One region of the Selenomonas sp. FOBRC9 genome, then DNA from elsewhere that is predicted to be linked to it. Evidence: riboswitches for the same ligand, from Rfam matches in the RefSeq annotation. Region 1 holds a riboswitch; each other region holds the start of a gene.

Region 1 (4,400 bases):
CCGATGGGGATCTCGAGCGAGGTAAGTGTGCGGCACAGGTCGTCGATGACGAGGAGATAGACGATGCCGAGCGCGGCGGAGACGGGCATGAGCCGGCGGAAATCGGGTCCCGTGATCATGCGCGCGAGGTGCGGGATGACGATGCCGACCCAACCGATGATGCCGGAAAAGCTGACGACGAGCGAGGTGAGGAGCGTTGCCGCGAGGATGATGAGGGCGCGGTCGCGCGTAACGGAGACGCCCATCGAGCGCGCCTCCTGCGTTCCCATGCTGAGAATATTGATGCGCCAGCGATAGAGGAGGAGCAGCGCGAGTGCGGCGATATACGCGGGCAGGACGAGCAGCAGGCCGTCATAGCGCACGCTCGCGAGCGAGCCCATGAGCCAGTAGACGATCTGCGGGAGTTTTTCCTGCGGGTCGGCGGTGAATTTCAGCAGCGCGACGAGCGAGGAGAAAAAAGCGCTGACAAGCATCCCCGAGAGGATCATGGTCACGGGCGCGCTCCTCTTGCGCCCTGCGAGGAGGAAGGTCAGCCCGACCGAGACGATGCCGAACGCGAGCGCAGAGATCTGCACCGCCGCCGCGCTCGTCGTGAGCACGATGGCAAGCGCCGCGCCGAAGCCCGCACCGTTGCTGACGCCGAGGGTGTAGGGACTGGCGAGCGGGTTGCCAAAGAGCGCCTGAAAGACGCCGCCCGCGACCGCCAGCCCGCAGCCCGCGAGCACGGCGGCGACGACGCGCGGCAGGCGCACGTCGTAGATCATCGAGACCTCCATGGGCATGATATCCGCGGGAAGCGTCCCTGTCACGTCTGCGGTGAGGATGTGAAAGACGTGCTCCACGGGGATATAGTACGCTCCGAGTGTCAGTGAAAATAGGATACACGCCAAAGGGAGCAGGACGCACAGTGCGCCCCGCCCCCCATGGGTGAACAATTTTGTTCCCGTCATTTTGCCTTGATTCCCGCATCCACCGTGCCCGTGAACGGCACGCCGTAGAACGTCTCGTAGAACGCCTTTGCGCGCTCTAGCACAACGTCCGCGCTCACCTTGCTCGGGTAGAACATGTGCGCGAGCCACAGCTCGCCGAGTGCAACGGAATCCGCGTCCGGGTTGCCCCACGGCTTTGCCCAGTACGGCGCGTTGATGACGTTCCCGTTCTGCACAGCGCGCAGCTGTGCATAGGCGGGATCGGTCGTAAGCTCCTTGTAGACCTCGGGATAGCGATCCTGCGAGATGATGACGTCGGGGTTCCACTTTGCCAGCGACTCGACGTTGTATTCGCCGTTGCCTTGAATGTCCTTCGCCGCCGGGTTCACCGCGCCCGCGCGCAGAAGCATACAGCCGACATATTTATCGTTGCCGTAGACCATGTGCTTGCTCGACACGGGGATCGCCGTCACGCGCTCCGCATCGGGGATGTCGCCGACCGCTTTCTCGACGATCGCGCGGCTCTCCTCGGCGAACGCCCAGAGCTCCTTTGCCTTCGCATCGCGTCCCGTGAGGTGTCCGAGGATCTCGATCGCGTTATGCAGCCCGTCCGTATACGCCTTGTCCGCATTGGAAAGGCGCGGATTCTGCGCCTCCGCCTGCTTGCCCTCGCCGCGCAGAGAAATGACCGCAACGGGGATGCCCATCTCGCGCAGCTTTGCCGCGGATGCCTGATCCGACTGCGAGGCGACGATCACGATGTCGGGCTTGAGCGCGGCGATCTCCTCGATGTTGGGCTGCGAGAGCGTGCCGGGTGTTTTCATCTCCTTGATCGCGGGCCAGATGTCCGCGATGTAGTCGCCGAGATCGCGCTGCCACGTCGACTCGACGCCGACAATCTTGTCCTGTCCGCCGAGTTGGCAGATGATGTCGAGCGAATGATGCTGGAGGACGACCATGCGCTCGACGGGTGCCTTGACCTCGACCGCGTTTCCCGCCTGATCCGTAAACTTGTACGTCTCCTGTGCAGAGGTCTGCTCCGCCGCCTGTTTTGCCGTCTGCCCGCAGCCCGTGAGCAGGGCCGCCGCAGTGACCGCGCACGCGAGCAGCGCCGAGATGCGCCGCATGAACTCTGTTCCTGCCCTCATTGAATTCCCCTTTCTCGGCATGTGCCGAAATCCCATCGCCCGGGCATCAAAAAATGCCCGCCGGAAATCCGGGGGCATCGACTGCACGCGAAAAAGCGCACCATGCTCCTGCCGGTTTTCCTTTACAATGCAGACGCTGCGCGCCCGCGGAAGGGGCGTCCGTTTCCAATCCGTCCCCCGTGACCGTGAAAATCCCGGTCAGGCCGCCGCGCCATAGCAAAGCCGTAGGCGCCGACGGCTCGAAAAACACCTCGTTATGGAGTTTTCATTAGTATAGCATGAGGGTGTCCACAATACAAGTATCTGCACCGCCTTTTTCCCATCCGATAAAAATCTGAAAAAAGTTGCGCAAAGCCTCTCGCATTCGTCCGAAAACATTGACAAAAGTTCTCGTCTGTGCTACGTTTGTTTCTAACCTTGCCCAAAGGAGGGCTGTATATGATTGAACTCAAAAATATCATTAAAACATACGCGGACGACGTCCACGCCCTGCGCGGCATCAATCTGCGCATCGAGCGCGGCACGATCTACGGCATCGTCGGACTCTCGGGCGCAGGCAAATCCACGCTCATCCGATGCATCAATCTGCTCGAGCGCCCAACAAGCGGTGAGGTGATCATTGACGGACGCGATCTGACTGCGATGAGCGAGAGCGAACTGCGCGAAGAGCGCCGCCACATCGGCATGATCTTTCAGCATTTTAACCTGCTGTCCTCGGCGACTGTCTACGACAACGTCGCCTTTCCGCTGCGGCTCGCGGGACGCTCCGCCGAGGAGATCCGCCCAAAGGTCACGGAGCTCCTCGCGCTCGTCGGTCTCGCGGACAAGGCGGACGCGTATCCGAGCCATCTCTCGGGCGGGCAGAAACAGCGCGTTGGCATCGCGCGCGCGCTCGCGGGCGATCCAAAGGTGCTGCTGTGTGACGAGGCAACCTCCGCGCTCGACCCACAGACGACGAAGTCCATCCTCGCGCTCATCCGCGACATCAACCGCCGGCTCGGTCTGACGGTCGTCGTCATCACGCACGAGATGCAGGTCATCAAGGACATCTGCGACCGCGTCGCCGTGCTCGACGGCGGTGTCATCGCAGAGGAGGGCGACGTTGTAGATGTCTTTACCGAGCCCCGGCAAGCGATTACGAAGGAATTTATCAGCGTTCTGCTCTCGAACGACCTGCCGACGGCGTTCCGCGGCAACCCGATCGAGGCGTCGCCGACGCCGGGCAGCTACATGCTCCTGCGGCTCACCTTCCTCGGCGAGAACGCGGATGATCCCGTACTCGCCGACATGATCCGCCTGTTCCCCGATATCGAGGTCACGATGCTCTTCGGCACGCTCGACCAGATGAAGGATCAGCCCTTTGGGCGCATGATCATCGGTCTGCGCGGCGAAACCGCGGAGATCGACGCGGCGATCTCGTATCTGTCCGCACAGCATTTGAAACAGGAGGTGATCGGCTATGTCCGCCGAAATGATGCCCCTGCTGACTAAGGCGCTGGGCGAAACCGTCTACATGGTGCTCGTCAGCATGATCATCGCGAGCGCCGTCGGCATCCCGCTCGGCGTGCTCCTGCACGTCACGGCAAAGGGAGAGATCCTCGACGCCCCGGGCGTGAACCGCACCGTCGGCGCCGTCGTCAACGCTGTGCGTTCCGTCCCCTTTATCATCCTCATGGTCGCCATCATCCCGCTCACACGTCTCATCGTCGGCTCCGCCATCGGCACAACCGCCGCCATGGTGCCGCTCGTCATCGCCTCCGTCCCCTTCATCGGACGACAGGTCGAGACGTCTCTGCGCGAGGTGCCGCACGGTCTCATCGAAGCCGCGCTCGCCATGGGCGCCACTCCGATGCAGATCGTCACGCGCGTGCTGCTCCCCGAGTCCATGCCGGGCATCGTCAGTCAGCTCACAACCGTCGTCATCGCTCTCGTCGGCGAATCCGCCATGGCGGGCGCGATCGGCGGCGGTGGGCTCGGCGACCTCGCGATCCGCTACGGCTACCAGCGGTTCCGCCCCGACATCATGATCGCGACCGTCGTCATCCTCATCATCCTCGTCCAGCTCGTGCAGCTTGCGGGCAATGCCCTCGCCGCACGTCTGAATAAAAGGTAATCTCTATCCACAAGGAGGTACTCTATGAAAAAACTGCTCACCCTCGTCCTCGCAATTGCAGCACTCGCTATGGTTGGCTGCGGCGGCGGAGACAATAACGCCAAATCGGAGAAGGTCGTCAAGGTCGGCGCCTCCCCCGTCCCCCATGCCGAGATCCTCGAGGCGATCAAGCCCGAGCTCGAAAAGGACGGTGTGAAGCTCGAGATCGTC
Region 2 (4,400 bases), on a different contig from region 1:
TTATGCGAATGCTGCGGCGATGATGTACGGAGGGATCATACGACACGGCTTTCCTCCTGCTCCTATCATGTAAAGTGTATGTGTATCGGCTTTCGTCCTATTGCATGGCGTGCGTATGTTGTCCAAGGGCACGGCACCGCCGTGCCCCTACGGGGCGCGCGTATATCATGATGTTTGCACACGATGTTAGGTGCACGCGAATCGAACCATTTATCCAAGATGGTACAAAATTGTATGCCGTCGTTTTGAAGAGCTGCCCATTGACATTAGAACATAAACATCCCCCATATTATGCCGCCCTCCCCCGATGCATGGCGGCTGAACAACATCGAGACAGATGGATAAATTCTCCTTCCTTCGATAGACGACGGCGTACCATTCCGCGCTTCTATGTCCCCATGTTCATATACTAAAGATACTTCATGCTACGAAAGAACGCAATCCCTCGTCCCCCACGGAACGATAGGATTGCGTTTCTTTTGTGACCTAAATGCTTAGAAATCCATCTCGACGCCAAGCATGACGTTTGCGCCCTGTGCATCATGATAGAGCTTGTCCTGGTAGTCCGTATTAAAGATATTATTCACGCGTAGGAAGCACTCTAAATCGGTCTGCGGGCGATATCGCAGGTCGAGATCCATTGTGAGGTATCCCTTGCTGTTCGGTCTGCCGCTGCCGTTTGTCCACCCGCTGACAGCGCGCCCCAAAAGTGTCGAGCGCCATTTGCCCATACGATAGGTCGCACCAAGATTGAACATCTGTTTCGGCAGCCCCGTCGCATCTGTTGTGTTTCCGCCCGTTATGTCTTCAGCTTTCATCCATGTATAGTTGGCAAAACCATGCCAACGGCTGCTAAAGGTTTGCCGATAGCCAAGTTCCAGACCACGGATACGCGTCCGGTCGACATTGTAGTATGGACCTCCCCGAACAATGCGCGTGATGCGATCCGTTACGTCCGTCCGGAATATAGAAAGATCGAGCGATGCCTGCGATCCGAACCGATGCTTCCAGCCGATCTCATAGTTTCGGTTGCGTTCCGGTTTCGGTATAGGAATGCCTTGACGGATATTCGTCGCTGCACTCTTTGCCTGAACAAAGAAATGCGTACGCCCGGCTGAAAATCGAACAGTATCATCCTTCGTCAGATCGTGTGTAATATTAAGCACAGGGTCAGTTGCGTGTTCTTTACTTTCTTGTTTTGTTTCACTTGAACTCGCGTGATCCTGCGCTACGCTCTCATAACGGAGCCCCAGCGTCATGCGGGTACGTGCGTCAAAACTCCATGCATCCTCCACATAGAACGCTTGCCTCTTATCCGCACCACGCTCGCTGTAACCGGTATTATTCTCGTCCGTATGCCAGTCAATCTTTATATATTTCGCACCAAAGCCGAGCTGATGTTTTGCTCCAAGTGCCGCGGAGGCATTGGTCTCAATACCGTTTCCCTTCGAAAACCACCCGCTGCGATACCACTGAGGTGCGCCTGCGGTAAAGTGTGTGAGACTCCCGCCTTCTCTGGTCAACAGGTTCCGCACCCATAAATTATTATCATCAACCAAATGATAATACTGCACATCATACTGCCACTTATCACTCGGGCGGCTCTCGAACTGAAGGGCAATATTCGACTGCTTAAAGCCGTCATAATGCCAATCCCGTGTTTTGTTATTCTGTTTCATCGGCCTCGTGATGCCGTTCCCTGCCGCAACAGACCAGTTTGTTCCGTTATTGAGCACCGCTCCTGTCACCGGATCAATATTATTGGCAATCTCGGCATCCATATTGGAATAGTAGCCGCTGAGTGTCAGCGTAGATTTTTCCGCCGTCTTGACCTTGATCTTTCCGTCGAAATAGGTTTTCGTATTCTCTTCATTCGGCTGATAGCCATTCGTATGGCGGCGCGAGACATTCACGGCGTAGCTGACGTTCCTATCGCTGCCGCTGTAGCCGATACGCATATCATAAGCATGATGTGAGCCGCCGCCAAGATGCAAGTGTAATCTTCCTGCGCCTTCACCGTCCTTCGTTGTAACGAGGATTACGCCGCCCTTATAGTCCGTACCGTATCGCACAGGGCCGGGTCCCTTGATGATCTCAACCTTTGCGATGCTGTCCGCGGGGATTGTGGAAAGATCAGCTGCCGCATTAGATGCAATTCCCGTAAGGGGGAATGTCGGTACACCGTCAATATAGACTTTCGTCTGATCGGCTGCCGCACCGCGGATACGGACCATCTTACTGTTCTTATCGGCAGGTGCCATGTAAAGCCCCGGCACCTGCGAGAGGATCTCTGAGAGGTCGCGATAGCCGCGATCCTTGATCTCCTCCGCCGTGATGGTATTCGTCGTGACGAGATACTTATCAACCCCATCCGCCTCGACAACAACGTCGCCTGTCTCATACGGCTCAACCGTCGATGCCGCCTGCGCCTGAGGCAGGAACGCAAAGCCCAGTCCCGCCGTAACCGCTGCGGCAAGAGCCAACCGATACGCGCTCTTTTTATTCATACCAATCTCCCTTTCTCTTTACAGCTATGAACCGCATATAATAAAAAAGAACCGTTTCCCGTACCGTCGGCACAGCAAACAGTTCCCCTGCCGGTTTCATGCTCCGTCACAGCGGTCGCTGCCGATTTCCTTTTCAGTACGGAAGGGCGCGGCGTTTCCGCCGTTCCCCTGTGAGCAGATTGCTCAGGCGCGATACCATAGGTGCTCCCCGTAGGTATCTTTGCTCGGAACTCGTTTATTTTACAATTTATAATTAATTTTATCAAAGAGAATTAACAAGTGTCAATGACTTTTTTCACACCTTCCCCATATATGAACGACTACATCAAAAGGACGGCACATCGGTACAAATATACGTTGATGTGCCGCCCTTTTTATTGATGAAATGGCTGCTTTCCTTTTAGACGTTAAACCGCCCCACCTCATTCTGCAGATCGGTTGCGATCTGTGCGAGGCTTTCGCTTGCCTCGGCGATGTCGGCGAGCGCCTGCGTCTGCGTATCGACGGATGCCTCAGCTTCGTCAGTCGTGACATCGTTCTCGTGCGCCATGTCCATAAGTTTCGCGGAGACTGCGGCGATCGCTTGGTTCTTCTCATTGAGGCGCTTGGAGGACTCGTTCAGCTTCGTGACGACTCTGTTCGCTCCTGCGACTGCCTCTGCGATCATGTCAAAGCGCCGCTGTGTGCGTCCGAGGTTGACGTTGCTCTCTTCAACCAGTTTCTTCGAGACTTCCATGGTATCGACCGCCTGCTGCGCTTTGGTCTTGAGCTCACCGATGATGCCGCTGATCTCATCCGTAAAGCCGCGCGACTGCTCGGCGAGTTTGCGGATCTCCTCGGCGACGACGGCAAACCCGCGTCCCGCTTCACCCGCGCGCGCAGCCTCGATGGCCGCGTTGAGCGCGAGGAGGTTCGTCTGCTCGGAGATGGACTGGATCATCGCGCTCGCCTCTTCGATGCGCTCCGCGCTCTGATTCGTCTCCTCGACGACGCGCGAGACTTCCTGCGTCGCATCGGAAGTCTCGGCAGACTTCTTGAGGAGATCGGTCAAGATCTCCGCGCCCTCGGTCTGGCGCTTCGCGATGTTCGCGGTCGCCTCGTTCATCTCCTCCATGACCTTGTCGTTGGCTTCGAGGAGCTGCAAAATCTCGTTGGTGTGATCCACGGCATCCTGCGTATCCTTGACCTGTACGCGCGCACTCTCGGCGATGCCGTGAATGCCTTTGCGCACTTCCTCCGCCGAATGCGAGGTGTTCTGCGCAGTCGCAGTCAGCTCTTCGCTCGTCGCGGCGACGGACTGAGACGCACCGTTGATCTTTCCAATGATCTCTCGCAAACTGTTTGCCATACGTGAGAGCGCCGTTACCATCATGCCGATCTCATCGCTGCGAGAAGCATGTGTACGCACCTTCGCTCCCTTGTCCTTATCGAGATCAAGATCTGCAAATCGGGTCAAAACGCCGCAGACGTCACTGATCGGTGTGATGAGACGCTTTTTAACAAAGAGTGCCAATACAACAACAAGGGCGGCCGCGCAGATAATCGCCAACACAACAGAAAAGATCACCATGTTGCGCGCTTCACCAACAAATACGTTCTCATCCGTGATGGAGTAGATCACCCACGGCGTTGCGTTCTCAAGCCCTTGGAAATGAATTTGACGGAATACATAAACCGCCTCACGCCCCGTCGTCGCCGACTTACGTTCATTGGTATGAATACCTTTTGTCTCATAAATATCTTTTTTTTCAGCATCCGTACTCTGCATGAGTTCAAAGGCATTCTTCATGACAGAGTTTGCATCAATGCCGTTGCCGAGCATATTTCCCTTATCATCAATGAGTGCATAGAAATTATCTTGTGTACTCACTGCGGCAAGATCGTCTTGGAACT
Region 3 (4,400 bases), on a different contig from region 1:
TGCCGCCCCTCTTTTTCATAATACGAGAGCATGAACATCGCGCCCGGGAGTACGGGTGCGCCGTAGGTCACGATGCGCGCGCCCGTCGCCTTGATCGCGGCGGGCGTGCGGTCGTCGGGATCGACGCTCATGCCGCCCGTGCAGAGCACCATGTCCATCCCCATGTCGAGCAGCTCCGCGATCGCCGCGCGCGTGTGCTCCGTTCCGTCGTCCGAGAGACGGTGCTCGTCCACACGCAGCCCGAACGCGCGCAGCTTACTGTCAAGCACGGGCGTAAACGTATCCTTGATGCGCCCATGGAACACCTCGGAGCCTGTCGTCACGACGCCGACTTTCATTTTTCTGTATGGCAAAAGGCGCAGCAGCGGCTCATTGCCCGCCGCAACGCGTACCTGTTCCATAATTCCTTTTTCAATCACAAGAGGGATGACGCGCATCCCTGCGAGCTTTGCCCCCGCCTTCACCGGGTAATGCTGCGCGATCGTCGCGATCATCACGTCGTCGATGTCGTTCACCGCGTCAAGACGCTCCTCGTCGAGCTCAAAAACGCCGTCGACCGTCGCCTTCAGCTCGATCTTGCCCTCTTTCGGCTCGCTCGCCGTCATGTGCTCGTTTTGACAAAGATCGCGCAGGATCGCCGCCGCATCGTTCTCGTGCAGCATCCGCTCGTTCTCTTCCCACACATAGAGATGCTCCTTGCCCAGCCGCAGGAGCACGGGAATGTCGTCCAGCCGGATCACATCGCCCTTGCGGAACCGCGCGCCCTTCGTCCTGCCGCGCACAATCTCGGTAATGTCATGGCAAAGCGTCATACCGACCGCATCCTGCACACGCACCTCACGCATAGTCTCCCCCCGTTCCGTCGGTGCCGGCATCCGCGCGCCCCTATTCGCACAAATGCCGCAATATAATACACAGTTCGAACGAATCTAGAGCGACTCGTTTCAAATTAATATCTAGTTAAAACTCATTCTCACTTATACATTCTTTTTATTGATTATAGCACATCAAATAAATTTTCTCTATGACTTTTTTCACAGCAACCGTGCAAAATAACTAGAATAATTTTGCCTCTGAGCGGGCTCTCACAGTGTTTCTTTTCCATGAAAGTGACAAAAGGCATTGATTTTCTCCCACCACTAGGATATGATGAACACATTAGAACGGAAAGGAGGAGCATCATGCCGAATCTAACGCATTTCGACGAGCACGGCGCCGCCGTCATGGTCGACGTGAGCGGCAAGGAAACGACGCACCGCGAAGCCCTCGCGACGGGCATCATCCGCGTGAGCGAGGCGGTCTACGCCGCCATCGAGGACGGCACGGCGGCAAAGGGCGACGTCCTCGGCGTCGCGCGCATCGCGGGCATCATGGCGGCAAAGCACACATCGGACACGATCCCGCTCTGCCACCCGCTGCCCATCTCGAAATGCACCGTCGACTTCACGCTCACGCGCGATCCGCAGCCGATCGTCCGCGCCGCCGCGACCGTCAAGGTCACGGGCGAAACGGGCGTCGAGATGGAAGCCCTGCACGCCGTCAGCGTCGCGCTGCTGACCGTCTACGACATGTGCAAGGCGATCGACAAGCGCATGGAGATCACGGACATCCGCCTCGAACGCAAGTCCGGCGGCAAGAGCGGCACATTCATCCGCTGACCACAGTCCCCACGGGGAACTCCGAGCAGGACGGCTCTACGGCACGGCTACGAGCGCCTGCCTGACGCACGCGCGTCACGGGGTATGGGGGGAAACCGCCATGCCTGCCTATTTTTGTAAAGGAGCATACCAAATGAAACTGAACATCAAGAAAATGCTGACCGTCGCCGTCGCTTCGACGGCACTGCTCGCCGCAGGCTGCGGCGGCGACAAGGCGGCCGACGCGCCGAAAAAGGCCGCCGAAAACGTCGAGCTGCAGGTCTCAGCCGCGGCGAGCCTCACGGACGCGATGAAGGAACTCGCCACGATGTACGAGAAAGATCACGCGAACGTGAAGCTCGTCTATAACTTCGGCAGCAGCGGCGCCCTCCAGCAGGCGATCGAAAACGGCGGCGCCGCCGACGTATTCGTCTCCGCCGCACAAAAGCAGATGAACGCGCTCGATGAGAAGAAGCTCCTCGAGGGCGGCACGCGCGTCGACCTCCTCATCAACGACGTCGTCCTCATCACGGCGAAGGACAGCAAGCTGAACCTGCCCGACTTTAAGGCAGTGCTCGATCCCGCGGTCAAGCACATCGCGCTCGGCGAGCCGAAGGGCGTCCCCGTCGGACAGTACAGCGAAGAGGTCTTTACGAAGCTCGGCATCCTCGATCAGGTCAAAGAGCGTGCCGTCTACGGCTCCGACGTCCGTCAGGTGCTCGCATGGGTCGAGACGGGCGACGCGGACTGCGGCGTCGTCTACGCAACGGATGCAGCCGTCTCCGATAAGGTAAAGGTCGCCGCCGTCGCCCCCGCCGACACGCATAAGCCCATCGTCTACCCTGCCGCCGTCCTCAAGGATGCGCCGCATATGGAAGCCGCGAAAGAATTCCTCACATTCATTCAATCGGATGCAGCGAAGGAAGTCTTTAAGAAATACGGCTTTACCGTGAAATAATGACGGACGAAACGCTCTCACCGCTCATCATATCGCTTCAGGTCTCGGGACTTGCGACCGTGATCACATTCTTCGTCGGCATCGCGCTCGCATGGGGCGTTCTGCAGATTCGCAGCCGCTTTGTGAGCACCGCCGCCGACGCGATCATCACGCTCCCGCTCGTCCTGCCGCCGACCGTCGTCGGATTCTTCCTCCTGCTCTTTCTCGGAAAGCGCAGCGCCATCGGGAGTTTCCTCCTCTCGCTTGACTTGCCGCTCGTCTTTACATGGCGCGCGGCGGTCATCGCGGCGGTCATCGTGAGCCTGCCGCTCATGTACCGCACGGCGCGCGGCGCGTTCGAAGCGATCGACCGGAACATGATCCACGCGGCACAAACGCTCAGCGCCAGCAATTGGCGCATCTTTTGGCGCATCGTCCTGCCGAACGCGCGCCACGGCATCCTCGCGGGGCTTGTCCTCTCGTTTGCCCGTGCGCTCGGCGAGTTCGGCGCGACCATCATGTTCGCCGGCAACATCCCGCGGCACACGCAGACGATGTCGACCGCGATCTACGCGGCGGTGCAGGCAAACGACTACGACCTCGCGTTTCGCTGGGCGATCGTCATCTCGCTCTTTTCACTCGTCTTTATCGGCGCCATGAACCTCTATCTCAAGAGCGAGGTGCGCTGATGGAGCTGATCGTCAACATCGAAAAACGCCTGCGTGACTTCACGCTTGCAGCGGACTTTACCCTCACGGACACGACCCTCGTCCTCCTCGGCGCATCGGGCAGCGGCAAGAGCATGACGCTCAAGTGCATCGCGGGGCTCGAGCGGCCCGATCGCGGACAGATCGTGCTCAACGGACGCACTCTCTACGACAGTGCGAAGGACATCAACCTCCCGCCGCAGGCACGCAGCGTCGGCTACCTCTTTCAGAACTACGCCCTCTTTCCGAACATGACCGTGCGGGAGAACATCATCTTCGCACTCGATGGTTCGCGGGAAGAAAAGGAGCGCGTCTTTGCCGAAAACGTCGCACGCTTCTCCCTCGACGGGCTGGAGCATGCCTATCCTGCGGGGCTCTCGGGCGGACAGCAGCAGCGCGTCGCCTTTGCACGCATTCTCGCACGCGGCGCGGACGTGCTGCTCCTCGATGAGCCGCTCTCCGCTCTCGACACCCATCTCAAGTGGCAGATCGAAACGGCACTGCGCGAGATCCTCGCCATGCAGGACATCTCGGCAATCCTCGTCACCCACGACCGTGACGAGGCATTCCGCATCGCACGCGAGATCGCAACCGTCGACCGCGGACAACTTACGCCACCGATGGACAAACACGAACTCTTTCGGAATCCGAGCACGCGTGCCGCGACCACGCTCACGGGCTGCAAGAACATCTCTGCCGCCCGCCGCGTGGACGAAACGCACGTCACGGCGACCGACTGGGGCATCACGCTCGCCGTACCGCAGGAGGCCGCAGATCACCTAGAGGACATCCGATCCGTCGCCATCCGCGCGCACCATATGAGCATCGCCGAAACCGGCGCGGAGAACACATTCCCCGCCGCCGTCACCGAGATCATCGAGAGCACATTCTCCTACATCGTCATGCTCCGATTCGCCTCGGACATGAAGAGCATCCGCTGGGAAGTGGACAAACCCATTTGGGCGGAGCACCCGCTGAGCCTCGGCGTCATCGTCCCGTTCCGCCTCCCCGCCGAACATCTCATGCTGCTGCGGGATTAGTGGGATCGCAAAAAACGGCCGTACGAAAGCACAAAATGCATTCGTACGGCCGTTTTTCCTGTGTTTTTATCTTACAACT
Region 4 (4,400 bases), on a different contig from region 1:
GCTCGCCCTACGGTCTGCGTTTTGGCGGAGCGGAGTTCCATCAGGGCATCGATATTGCCGCCGACACCGGCACACCCATCACGGCGACTGCCGACGGCGTCGTCACTGCCGCCGGGTGGAGCGGGAGCGGCTACGGCAACATGGTTGATATCGATCATGGAAATGGTGTCATGACCCGCTACGGGCACGCCTCGGCGGTTGCCGTTACGGCGGGCGAACAGGTGCGCCGCGGTCAGATCATCGCCTATGTCGGCTCGACAGGGCATTCCACCGGGCCGCACCTGCACTATGAGGTGCGCCTGAACGGACAGCCCGTGAACCCGGCACCGTACCTTTGATAGAGAGATAGAGAGAAAGGAATCTTGTCATGCAAACAAAATCGTTCGCATATCTTCTCGCTGCAGGGATTTTACTCCTCCCCGTTTGCGGTATCGCAGCGGAGAAATCGGAGAGCCACACGGTGACCACAGCGGAGGAAACATCTGCAGACGAGGCGAAGAACGACGCTCCCGCAAGCGAGGATAAGAAGCTCGCCGAGGAGATGGACGAACTCGGCGGCGAAGTTGAGGAACCGCAGGATACCCGCGTCAAACAGGATGGCAAGGAAAGCGGCCAAGACAGCACAGAGGAAAAAAGCACTGTATCATCCGATGAGCATGGTGCGCGCGCCGATGCCGCACACGAAACGGATGCCCCGCCCACGAAAGACGACCGCCCGGTGGGGTATGCGTATGTCGGCGATAAGGACGCATGGCAGAGCGCCATGGCCGCAGACAGGACGGCGGATACGGAAGATGAGGATGAGATCAATGCCGCCGTGGACGAGGTGACCGCGGAGATCGAAAAGCTGATCGATAAGATCTACGAAGTAAATCCCCATCTCAAAGCGCCCACACTTGCAGAGGGGCACTGGGTCTTCGTTGAGGGCGACGAGCGGCGCGGGTGGTTCGTTGACCGCGGCAAAATGCACCGGAATAAAGACGGCACCATTTCCTACTGGCAGCTCATCCTCTACAACGAGTTCGGTCGTGCGCAGTTCGCGGACGCCATGCACGACGAGGACTACAAAGAGCTGCGCTACACACTCCAGCGGCGGGTCATGGATCTCAAGAAAAATACGGTCAGCACCTACGCGGTGATTGCCGTCGGCGCGGACGAAAAGGTACTCGCCGACAGCGCACGCGACGGTGAGCCGGCAGAGATCCGCCCGGACACCATGGCGGAGAAGGAGCGCGATACGGTGAAAAAACTCGCGCACAGGCTGAAATTCAAACAATAAATAAAATTTTACCGTAGTATTCGCGTAGATTATTGACAGCGGGCGTGAATCCTGATAGTATGAAGTTATCATTAAATAACTATGGGGCAGATAGAGAATTACTATCGTCCCGCGTTTCCGAGCAAAAATATCTAAGGGCTTCGCCTATGATATTGCGCCTGCGCCGGGGGACTTCCGCCCCGCGCGCACCGGGTACGCGCAGAAATGCGCGCGCCTTCCCGTATCGAAAAGGAAACGACGAATAACCGCTGCCGCAAGACCTGCTTGCGATCTTACCGTGCGGAATGAGCAGCCGCGCAGGATGCAGAGGGATTGTTTGTCGTGCATTTGGCACGGGAGGCGGTCCCCTTTTTATATATAAAGTTGGGATTGGCGCAGATAAAAATGATTGGAGGAAGAGGGCGAATTATATATCTTCTTCGCCCCGTCGGGTGTATAATAATAAAAAATCTTCATAGGAAGAATTTATTATCCGTGCCGAAAGGCAATCGCCTGTGTATTATTGTTAGGAGGCAGGAGCGTGGACAAGAGGGAGAGTCTATGGGAGGCATACCTGGCGAAGGGTATGAGCCGGCGCAGCTTTTTGAAAGCCTGCGTCACGCTGACGTCGCTCATGGGATTGAGCACGGACAACCTCACGAAGGTCGTTGAGGCGGCGGAGGTCAAACCGCTGCCGGTCGTCATTTGGCTGCACGGCCACGAGTGTACGGGCTGTGACGAGTCGTTCATCCGCTCGGGGGCGCCGCTCGCCTCCGACCTCGTACTGAACTGCATTGCGCTCGAATACAGCCATGTGCTGAGCGCGGGCTGCGGCGCGCCGTTCGAGGAGCACCTCGAAAAGACAATGGAGAAGTATCACGGCGAATACATTCTCGCCGTCGAGGGCGGCGTTGCGGTCGGCACACATGCATACACCTGCATGTCGGGCGGGCATTCCTTCGAGCACACGCTCAAACGCGTCGCCGCGGGCGCAAAGGCGGTTGTCGCCTACGGCACCTGCGCCACCTCGGGAGGTATTCAGGCGGCGGCGCCGAATCCCACGGAGTCGCGCGGCATCCGCTCGCTCATCGGAGCGAAACCCTACATCGCCGTCCCCGGCTGCCCGCCGATCCCGGAGGTCATGACGGGCGTTCTCATGCACGTCGCCCTCTTTGGCACGCTGCCGCCGCTCGATGCGGAGGGACGGCCGAAACAGTTCTACGGCAACCGTATTCACGACACCTGCTACCGCCGCCCGTTCTTCGACGCGGGCATGTTCGCCGAGCGCTTTGACGACGAGGGCGCAAAGGCGGGCTGGTGTCTCTATCACCTCGGCTGCAGGGGCCCCGAGACCTATAACTCCTGCGGCAATCTCCGCTGGTACCAGGGCATGTCGTATCCGATCCAGTCGGGTGCGCCGTGCATCGGGTGCAGCAATGCGAACTTCTGGGATCAGGCGCCGTTCTCGCGCCGTCTCCCGGAGTATAACGGCATCGACGTCGACATGGTCGGCGCAGGTCTTGCCGTGGCGACTGCGGTCGGCGTTGCGGCGCACGCGGGCGCAAGTCTCGTGCAGAAACGTATGCATGAGAAAGAACTCGCCGCGCATGAGAAAGAGGTGCACGAATGAAACACGTTGTTGTAGACCCCATCACCCGCATTGAGGGACATCTGCGCGTCGAGATTCAGGTCGACGAGGCAACGGGGAAAGTACAGGATGCGATCTCTTCCGGCACGGCATGGCGCGGGCTCGAGCTCGTCATGCACGACCGTGACCCGCGCGACGCGTGGGCATATATCCAGCGCATCTGCGGCGTCTGCACGTCGTCCCATGCGCTCGGCTGTCTGCGCGCCGTGGAGGATGCGTTCGGCATCACGATCCCGAAGAACGCGCATTACATTCGCAACATCATCGCGGCATCGCTCGGAGAACACGATCATATTGTCCACTTCTATCATCTGCACGCGCTCGACTGGGTCAGCCCCATCGAAGCGCTCAAAGCCGACCCCGCAGCGACGGCGGCGCTCCAGAATACGGTGCTCGATACCTACCGCCTCCCCTTCCGCGGCCCCGCGGGACTCGACACCGAGGCGTACCCGCACGATATGCCTGTCGCGACGCCCTCCTACTACGCCGCGCTCAAGGCAAAGATTCAAAAGATCATCGAGAGCGGACAGCTCGGCATCTTCTCCGCACAGTGGTGGGATCATCCGGACTTTCAGATGCTGCCGCCCGAGGTGCATCTCATGGCGATCTCGCATTACCTCGAGATGCTCGACAAGCAAAAGGATCTCGTTATCCCGCACGTCGTCTTCGGCGGCAAGAACCCGCACCCGCACTACGTTCTCGGCGGGATGCCCTGCTCCATCTCCATGGAGGACGGCAACGCCCCGATCAATGCGGCGCGGCTCGCTATCGTCGACCGCTCCATCAACGCGGCGCGGGACATGATGAACGACTACTATCTCCCGGACGTCCTCGCCATCGGCGCGATGTACGTCAAGCAGGGCTATACACACGGCGGCGGACTTGCGAAAAAGCGCTGCCTCGCGTTCGGCATGTTCCCCGAGGAACCCTTCGCGGGCGCAACGAACGGCGATTTCTTCAAGAACCTCCTCGTGCGCTGCAACGGCGTCGTCGAGGACTTCGCGGGCGGCGTCATGCAGGCAAAGGTGCATGAGTTCACGATGGAGGACGTCTCCGATCCCGCGGGCATCGCCGAGAGCGTCGATCACGCGTGGTACAAATATCCGAATGGCGACAAGAACGCGCTCCATCCGTGGGAGGGCGTCACCGACCCGAACTACACCGAGCCGAAGGAAGGCACAAAGACCGAGTGGAAGGCGCTCAACGAACAGGGCAAATACTCTTGGCTCAAGACGCCGAAATGGCGCGGCAAGCTCTGCGAGGTCGGCCCCCTCGCCCGCTACATCGTCCTCTATACGAAGGCAAAACAGGGGCTCCTTGGGCAGCTCACATGGGCGGAGCAGATGATCGTCGATCAGGTCGACGCCGTGACGAAGGTACTCGGCGTGCCGCCCGAGGCGTGGCTCCCCTCGACCGTCGGACGCACGGCGGCGCGCGCACTGGACGCACAGCTCCAAGCCGAGATCAGCAAATATTTCTTTGACAAGCTCGTCG

The links. A riboswitch is a leader RNA that binds a small molecule or an ion and turns the genes downstream of it on or off. The one in region 1 is predicted to bind molybdenum cofactor.
Region 2: linked by a shared signal. The riboswitch ahead of HMPREF1147_RS03490 (TonB-dependent siderophore receptor) and the one ahead of HMPREF1147_RS09235 (ABC transporter substrate-binding protein) in region 1 are both predicted to bind molybdenum cofactor.
Region 3: linked by a shared signal. The riboswitch ahead of modA (molybdate ABC transporter substrate-binding protein) and the one ahead of HMPREF1147_RS09235 (ABC transporter substrate-binding protein) in region 1 are both predicted to bind molybdenum cofactor.
Region 4: linked by a shared signal. The riboswitch ahead of HMPREF1147_RS10385 (hydrogenase small subunit) and the one ahead of HMPREF1147_RS09235 (ABC transporter substrate-binding protein) in region 1 are both predicted to bind molybdenum cofactor.

Annotation. Positions count from the first base shown of each region.
Region 1 is NZ_ALJR01000039.1:67,591-71,990, forward strand. It holds gene HMPREF1147_RS09230 (iron ABC transporter permease) at 1-890, opposite strand, end outside; gene HMPREF1147_RS09235 (ABC transporter substrate-binding protein) at 947-2,077, opposite strand; molybdenum cofactor riboswitch at 2,179-2,334, opposite strand; gene HMPREF1147_RS09240 (methionine ABC transporter ATP-binding protein) at 2,516-3,568, shown strand; gene HMPREF1147_RS09245 (methionine ABC transporter permease) at 3,537-4,190, shown strand; gene HMPREF1147_RS09250 (MetQ/NlpA family ABC transporter substrate-binding protein) at 4,215-4,400, shown strand, end outside.
Region 2 is NZ_ALJR01000012.1:142,643-147,042, reverse strand. It holds gene HMPREF1147_RS03490 (TonB-dependent siderophore receptor) at 495-2,507, opposite strand; molybdenum cofactor riboswitch at 2,618-2,749, opposite strand; gene HMPREF1147_RS03485 (methyl-accepting chemotaxis protein) at 2,908-4,400, opposite strand, start outside.
Region 3 is NZ_ALJR01000003.1:3,913-8,312, forward strand. It holds gene HMPREF1147_RS00530 (molybdopterin-binding protein) at 1-845, opposite strand, end outside; gene moaC (cyclic pyranopterin monophosphate synthase MoaC) at 1,182-1,658, shown strand; molybdenum cofactor riboswitch at 1,670-1,795, shown strand; gene modA (molybdate ABC transporter substrate-binding protein) at 1,792-2,595, shown strand; gene modB (molybdate ABC transporter permease subunit) at 2,595-3,263, shown strand; gene HMPREF1147_RS00550 (sulfate/molybdate ABC transporter ATP-binding protein) at 3,263-4,321, shown strand; gene HMPREF1147_RS00555 (metallophosphoesterase family protein) at 4,388-4,400, opposite strand, start outside.
Region 4 is NZ_ALJR01000044.1:66,118-70,517, forward strand. It holds gene HMPREF1147_RS10375 (M23 family metallopeptidase) at 1-338, shown strand, start outside; gene HMPREF1147_RS10380 (hypothetical protein) at 368-1,279, shown strand; molybdenum cofactor riboswitch at 1,383-1,525, shown strand; gene HMPREF1147_RS10385 (hydrogenase small subunit) at 1,800-2,888, shown strand; gene HMPREF1147_RS10390 (nickel-dependent hydrogenase large subunit) at 2,885-4,400, shown strand, end outside.